DNA from 2 places in the Clostridium sp. JN-1 genome. Region 2 is predicted to be linked to the other one. Evidence: riboswitches for the same ligand, from Rfam matches in the RefSeq annotation. Region 2 holds a riboswitch; the other holds the start of a gene.
What was found. Region 2 has a riboswitch for S-adenosylmethionine ahead of EBB51_RS07920 (methionine ABC transporter ATP-binding protein). Riboswitches for the same ligand answer to the same signal wherever they lie in the genome.

Region 1 (3,420 bases), 1.3 Mb from region 2:
CCAATACACATTATTATAGAATTCCTATTAATATAATCTTTTAAAAAATAAGCTATATTATAATAACATAGTGGATTTTTATAATTAGATTTTACCTTGTTCAAAAAAATCACCTCCTGATGGGACAAGTATGCACCTTATAAAGATAATCCCTAAATTATTTATATGACTTAAACTATTTAAATATTAAAGTTCAAGAATAAAAAATACATACTTGACAATAATGAGTAAATGATGAGTAATATAGTGCAGCATACGCTGCACGAGATATAATTGGGAGGAATAAGAATGAATAAGAAAATCTTATCATTTATCATAATTTTATGTACCATTATATCTGTCTTTATAATAAGATATGTTCATAAAGTAAACATTAATGATAATTTTATAAGTAATAAGATAAGTGTCTTTAATAATAAACAAAACAAGCATCAAAATAATAATAACGATAATAATATAAAAAAGTTTTCATATCTCTTTAGTGATATATGCTTTACGAATATAAATAGTGACTATAAAAAAGGTAAATTAGATGAAATAGGTGAAAAATTTAAAGATGATAAGAGAGCGTTCTTTAGTGACAGCAGCGAAGTTGTTAAAAATGATACTTCGAAAAGTATAAATAAATTGCCCAAAAGTGAAGAAGAAAATAAATCCATTTCTAAAATATCTAATTCTAATCCAGAAAAAAGTTTAACTGCTGCAGACATGGAAAAGTTAAATAGCATGGCTAATAAGTTACCTGCAGTCGATTGTGAAAAGGTCAAAAGTTGGCTTAAAAGTGGTAAAACCCAAGATATTGAAAAAGCTCTTAAATTATTGAAACAGAGGCTATCTAACGATGATTATCAAAAAATTAAAACTATATATGACAAGTTTATAAGTTAAAAGTAAACACATGCGTAAAGTAAAGAAATATATTGTAATGTGAAGAAAAATCCATGTAATATTATATAATCACTAAAGCATACAGTTGAATTTAGAATCACAACAATGTATACTATTTGATGTTGGCGTTAGTACAACTTAATAATTTAAATGGTTTTTATGCTGGCATAGCTCAGTTGGTAGAGCAACTGACTTGTAATCAGTAGGTCGAGGGTTCGAGGCCTTCTGCCAGCACCAAATACGGAGGAATTCCCGAGCGGCCAAAGGGGGCAGACTGTAAATCTGTTGTCATTCGACTTCGATGGTTCGAATCCATCTTCCTCCACCATAAATTATGGGCGCATAGCTCAGCTGGGAGAGCATCTGCCTTACAAGCAGAGGGTCACAGGTTCGAGCCCTGTTGTGCCCACCATTTAAATTAAATGTTAGTAGTATTTAAGTAATTAGTTTACTTAAAGTATGAATTTATGTAAAATGATTTTATTAATTAATAATATGGAGGAATTCCCGAGCGGCCAAAGGGGGCAGACTGTAAATCTGTTGTCATTCGACTTCGATGGTTCGAATCCATCTTCCTCCACCATAAAAACACTTTTACGTGTTTTATTTTTATATAACTATATGTTTAAATCTACTAAATTTGTAATTAATTTAATATTTAAACTCTTATCAAGAGAGGTGGAGGGAAAGGGCCCGATGAAACCCGGCAACCAGCTGTGAGCTAAGGTGCCAATTCCTGCAGTATAAATTAACCTGCAAGATAAGAGAGTTGTTAAGTAATTTAACCTCTTCTTATTGAAGAGGTTTTTATTTTATGAAATTGGAGGGGTAAATTTATGAGAAGATTGTTCACATCTGAATCAGTTACAGAAGGACATCCAGATAAAATGTGCGATCAAATTTCAGATGCTATTCTGGATGCTATATTGGAGAAAGATCCTAATGGTAGAGTAGCTTGTGAAACGGCTACAACTACAGGAATGATTCTAGTAATGGGAGAGATATCTACTAATTGTTACATAGATATTCCTAAGATAGTTAGAGAAACTGTAAAGGAAATAGGATATACTAGAGCAAAGTTTGGATTTGATTGTTCTACTTGTTCGGTTATAACATCAATCCATGAACAATCATCAGATATAGCACTTGGTGTAGATGAAGCACTAGAATCAAAAAAAGGTGAAATGGATAAAACTGAAGCTATAGGTGCTGGAGATCAAGGAATGATGTTTGGATTTGCTACGAATGAAACTCCAGAATATATGCCCATGCCTATTTCTTTAGCTCATAAACTTGCAAGAAGATTAGCTAAAGTTAGAAAGGATGGAACTTTAGATTATTTAAGACCTGATGGGAAAACGCAAGTTACTGTTGAATATGATGATAACAAACCGGTTAGAATAGATACTGTGGTTGTGTCAACTCAACATGATTCTGATACAACGCACGATCAAATAGAAAATGACATTATAGAACATGTAATAAAACCAGTTATTTCACCTGAACTTTTAGATGAAAATACTAAGTATTTTATAAATCCAACTGGAAGATTTGTAGTTGGAGGTCCTCAAGGAGATTCAGGACTTACAGGTAGAAAGATAATAGTTGATACCTATGGTGGATGTGGAAGACACGGCGGCGGTGCTTTTTCAGGAAAAGATCCAACGAAGGTTGATAGATCTGCTGCTTATGCTGCAAGATGGGTATCTAAAAATTTAGTTGCAGCTGGAGCTGCTGATAAATTAGAAATACAACTTGCATATGCTATAGGTGTTGCACAGCCAGTTTCTATAACAGTTGATACTTTTGGAACATCAAAGATATCAGAGGATAAGATTGTAGAAATAGTTAAAAAGGTATTTGATCTAAGACCTGCAGCTATAATAAAGGAATTAGATTTAAGAAGACCGATTTACAAACAGATTGCTGCTTATGGACATTTTGGAAGAACTGATATAGACTTGCCTTGGGAAAGACTAGATAAGGTTCAAGAAATAAAGAAATATATCTAAAGTTAATTTTGAAGTTTATTAAGGATTTAGTGTGATTATAAGATTTATCATGCTAAATCTTTTTTTTGATAGTATATATTCTATTTTTATATGATTTAATGATATAATTATTGATAAATAAAATAACATATTTAGGAGAGATTGTATGCAAGAATTACAAGGAAACATTGACAGTATACTTTTTCAAAGTGATAGTGATGGATATGTAGTTGCACGATTTAAAGAAAAATTTAAGCGTCAATGTATCACAATAGTTGGATGTATACCATATATTACAGAGGGCGAAAATTTAAAGTTAGAAGGTGAGTGGACTACTCATCCGCACTTCGGAAAACAATTCAAGGTATCTTCGTGTGAAGAAATTGTTCCAGATTCTACAGCAGGTATAGAAAGATATCTTGCATCTGGAGTAATATCTGGAATAGGACCTGTAACTGCTAGAAAAATTGTTGAAAAGTTTGGAGAAAAAACTTTAGAAATTTTAGATAATGATATAACAAGGCTTCGAGAGATAGAAGGA
Region 2 (3,420 bases):
ATGAGACAATATGTAGTGGATGCTTTTACTGACAAAGTATTTGGTGGAAATCCAGCAGCAGTTTGTGTGATGGACAAATGGCTTGATGATGAAACTATATTAAATATTACCATGGAAAATAATTTATCTGAAACTGCCTTTGCAGTAAAGGAAGGTGAAAATTATAAACTTAGATGGTTTACTCCTGGAGGTGAAATAGATCTCTGTGGGCATGCGACTTTGGCTGCGGCATATATAATAATGACATTTGTAGAACCAAGTTTGAAAGAGGTTCGTTTCGAAACTTTAAGTGGTATTTTGACAGTCAATAAAAATGATGAACTTTTAGAAATGGATTTTCCAGCATATGAACTAAAAAAAGTGGAAGTAACTGATGCCATGGTTGAGGCAATTGGTGTACGTCCCGTTGAGGCATGGATGTCTAGAGATTTACTTTGCGTATTAGAAAATGAAGAAGATGTTTGCAGCATGAATCCTAATATAGAAAAAGTTAAGGAACTAGACGGTTTGCTTTTGCAAGTTACAGCAAAAGGAAAAAACTTTGACTGTGTATCACGTTCATTCGCTCCTAAACTTAATGTGCCAGAGGACCCGGTTTGCGGTTCAGGTCACTGCCATATAGTTCCGTTTTGGGCAAATAAGATAAAAAAGAACAATATTATTGCATATCAAGCTTCGAGGAGAGGTGGAACCTTGTATTGCAAAGTTGAGGGCAACCGCATTAAAATGAGTGGAAAAGCAGCACTGTATTCTATTGCAGACATCAATTTCTAATATAACTTTTATGTAAAGTTAGGTATCCCATAATAGTGTTAAATCAAATTCACATCATAATTTATTATTATTTAGTATATGTGACATAAGCATAAAAAAGTATTACACAATATTCATAAAACGAATTAAGGGAAGTCAAAAGGCTTCCTTTAAATTGATATAAATATATACTATGATTCGTGTTCTTAACTACTAACTTTTAACTGTAAAGTTTAGCCGCCTAGTGTTATGTCTTGATGATCATACCATTGTAATGCTTCGGATATATGATCTGGTTTGAAGTTAGGCCACAAATCATCAATTATATAAAAATCTGAGTATACAGATTGTACTGGTAAGAAACCACTTAATCTCCTTCTGCCTCCCCATCTTATTATTAAATCTAACCTACTTACATCGCTAGATTTTAAACATTTAATTATATTTTTAGCACTATTTCCAGTATGTGATTTAATATTTGATAAGTCCCATTCCCAACCATAATTGACCAAAAAGTTTACTTTCATAGAACCATTACCAAACTTTTTTCTATTTACATACGGGAGAAGTTCTTTTGGAAACATAGGAGATTTTGTATTTCCTATTACGAGTAAGGAAGCGTCTTCTTTTGAAAGCATGTTTACGGCTTCTATACAAGCTTTAGTGAATGATTTGGTTTGAACTGCAGGTCTCTTAGTATTGTCAACAGTAAAACCATAATAAGTAAGTTCTCTTACACCTAATTTCTTACATATCTTAAATAATTTCATACCTGGTTCAAGACCCCATGAGTATCCATCTTCTTTTTTTAATCCATTGCTGACGGCCCATCTTCTGTTACCATCAGGTATTATTCCTATATGATTTGGAATTCTCACATATTTCACCTTCTTATACTTTCTATGTAATTATCACCACAATAACAAGTGTTCATACATATTTTAAGTTATTAAATAAATTAAGTAAAGTCCGATAAAAAACTATTGACAATGATTTAATATATAATTATAATATTAATCATAATAAAACAAATTAATATTGAAGTTCACTTATCAAGAGCGGTGGAGGGACTGGCCCAATGAAACCCGGCAACCAGTATTATGTTTAATAATATAATGGTGCCAACTCCTGCAGCTATATTTATAGTTGAAAGATGAGAAATATTAGGTTTATTTAAGCTGGAGATATTTCTTCGGCTTTTAATTTTGCATTTTTATATGATATATGTTTTAAACAATTAAAATTGGGAGGTATTTTAATGATAAAAATAAATAATGTAAATAAAAACTTTGGAAAAAATCAAGTACTGAAAGATATAAATTTGCATATAAACAAGGGGGAGATATTTGGAATAATAGGACAAAGTGGTGCTGGTAAATCTACACTCTTAAGGTGCTTGAATGGACTTGAAAGTTATGATAGTGGAAGTGTAAAGATAGATGAGAAAGAAATAAAAGATATGAAATCAAAGGAAATAAGAGAGTTTAGAAAAAAGATTGGAATGATATTTCAAAATTTTAACTTGCTAAATAGAAAGACAGTATATGAAAATGTATCTCTTCCTATGGAAGTATGGGGATATGGTAAAAAAGAAATAGACGAAAAAGTCTTAAAATTGCTAAAAATTGTTGGACTTCAAGATAAAGCCAATAGCAAACCTAGAAATTTAAGCGGCGGACAAAAGCAGAGGGTTGCAATAGCAAGGGCAATGTCTTTAGATCCAGAAGTTCTCTTATGTGATGAAGCAACATCGGCATTAGATCCTAAAACTACAAAGTCTATACTACAGCTTTTAAAAAAGATAAATGATGAATTAAATATAACTATAGTTATAGTAACTCACCAGATGGAAGTAATTAAGCAGGTATGTCAAAGGGTTGCAGTTATGGAAAATGGACAAATAAAGGATGTAGGATATGTAAAAGACTTATTTTTAAAGCCAAACAATAATTTAAAAAGTCTCTTAGGAGAAGACAAAACTCTTCCTGAAACGGGAGTGAATATAAGAATATTCTTCCCCAAGGAAATAAGTACTCAAAGTATAATAACTTCTATGGCAAGAGAGCTTGATATAGATATTTCTATAGTTTGGGGAAAACTTGAGAAGTTCAGAAATGATGTACTTGGAAGTCTTGTAATAAATTTTGATGGAGAACATAAGGACAAAATATGTAATTTCTTATCTTCAAAAAATATAAAATGGGAGGTAGAACAAAATGGAATTAATTAATGAAGTTTTATTGCCGGCCTTTGGCGAAACATTATATATGGTTTTTTTATCAACAGTTATAGCTGTATTAATTGCATTTATACCATCAATTATTCTTATAATAACTGATGAAAAAGGTTTAAGACCAAACAAAGTGGTAAATAAAGTTTTAGAATTTATAGTTAATACTTTAAGATCTTTTCCTTTTATCATATTAATGGTAGCAATTTTGCCTTTTACAAAGATGATTGTAGGTACAACTATTGGAACTACTGCTGCAATAGTTCCAATTACAATAGCAGCAGCACCTTTTGCAACTAGAGTAATAGAATCTTCGCTTAAAGAAGTAGATCCAGGAGTAATAGAAGCTGCAAAGTCATTTGGAGCAAGTGATCTTCAAATTATATTCAAGGTTATGATTAAGGAATCTCTTCCATCAATTGTACTTGGAATAACAC

Region 1: linked by a shared signal. The riboswitch ahead of metK (methionine adenosyltransferase) and the one ahead of EBB51_RS07920 (methionine ABC transporter ATP-binding protein) in region 2 are both predicted to bind S-adenosylmethionine.

Annotation. Positions count from the first base shown of each region.
Region 1 covers NZ_CP033465.1:207,162-210,581, forward strand. The annotation lists gene yyaC (spore protease YyaC) at 1-104, opposite strand, end outside; gene EBB51_RS01025 (hypothetical protein) at 289-888, shown strand; tRNA gene EBB51_RS01030 (tRNA-Thr) at 1,050-1,125, shown strand; tRNA gene EBB51_RS01035 (tRNA-Tyr) at 1,131-1,216, shown strand; tRNA gene EBB51_RS01040 (tRNA-Val) at 1,225-1,300, shown strand; tRNA gene EBB51_RS01045 (tRNA-Tyr) at 1,386-1,471, shown strand; SAM riboswitch class I at 1,552-1,655, shown strand; gene metK (methionine adenosyltransferase) at 1,725-2,900, shown strand; gene EBB51_RS01055 (ATP-dependent RecD-like DNA helicase) at 3,046-3,420, shown strand, end outside.
Region 2 covers NZ_CP033465.1:1,680,935-1,684,354, reverse strand. The annotation lists gene EBB51_RS07930 (PhzF family phenazine biosynthesis protein) at 1-774, shown strand; gene EBB51_RS07925 (undecaprenyl diphosphate synthase family protein) at 987-1,631, opposite strand; SAM riboswitch class I at 1,800-1,913, shown strand; gene EBB51_RS07920 (methionine ABC transporter ATP-binding protein) at 2,012-2,983, shown strand; gene EBB51_RS07915 (methionine ABC transporter permease) at 2,970-3,420, shown strand, end outside.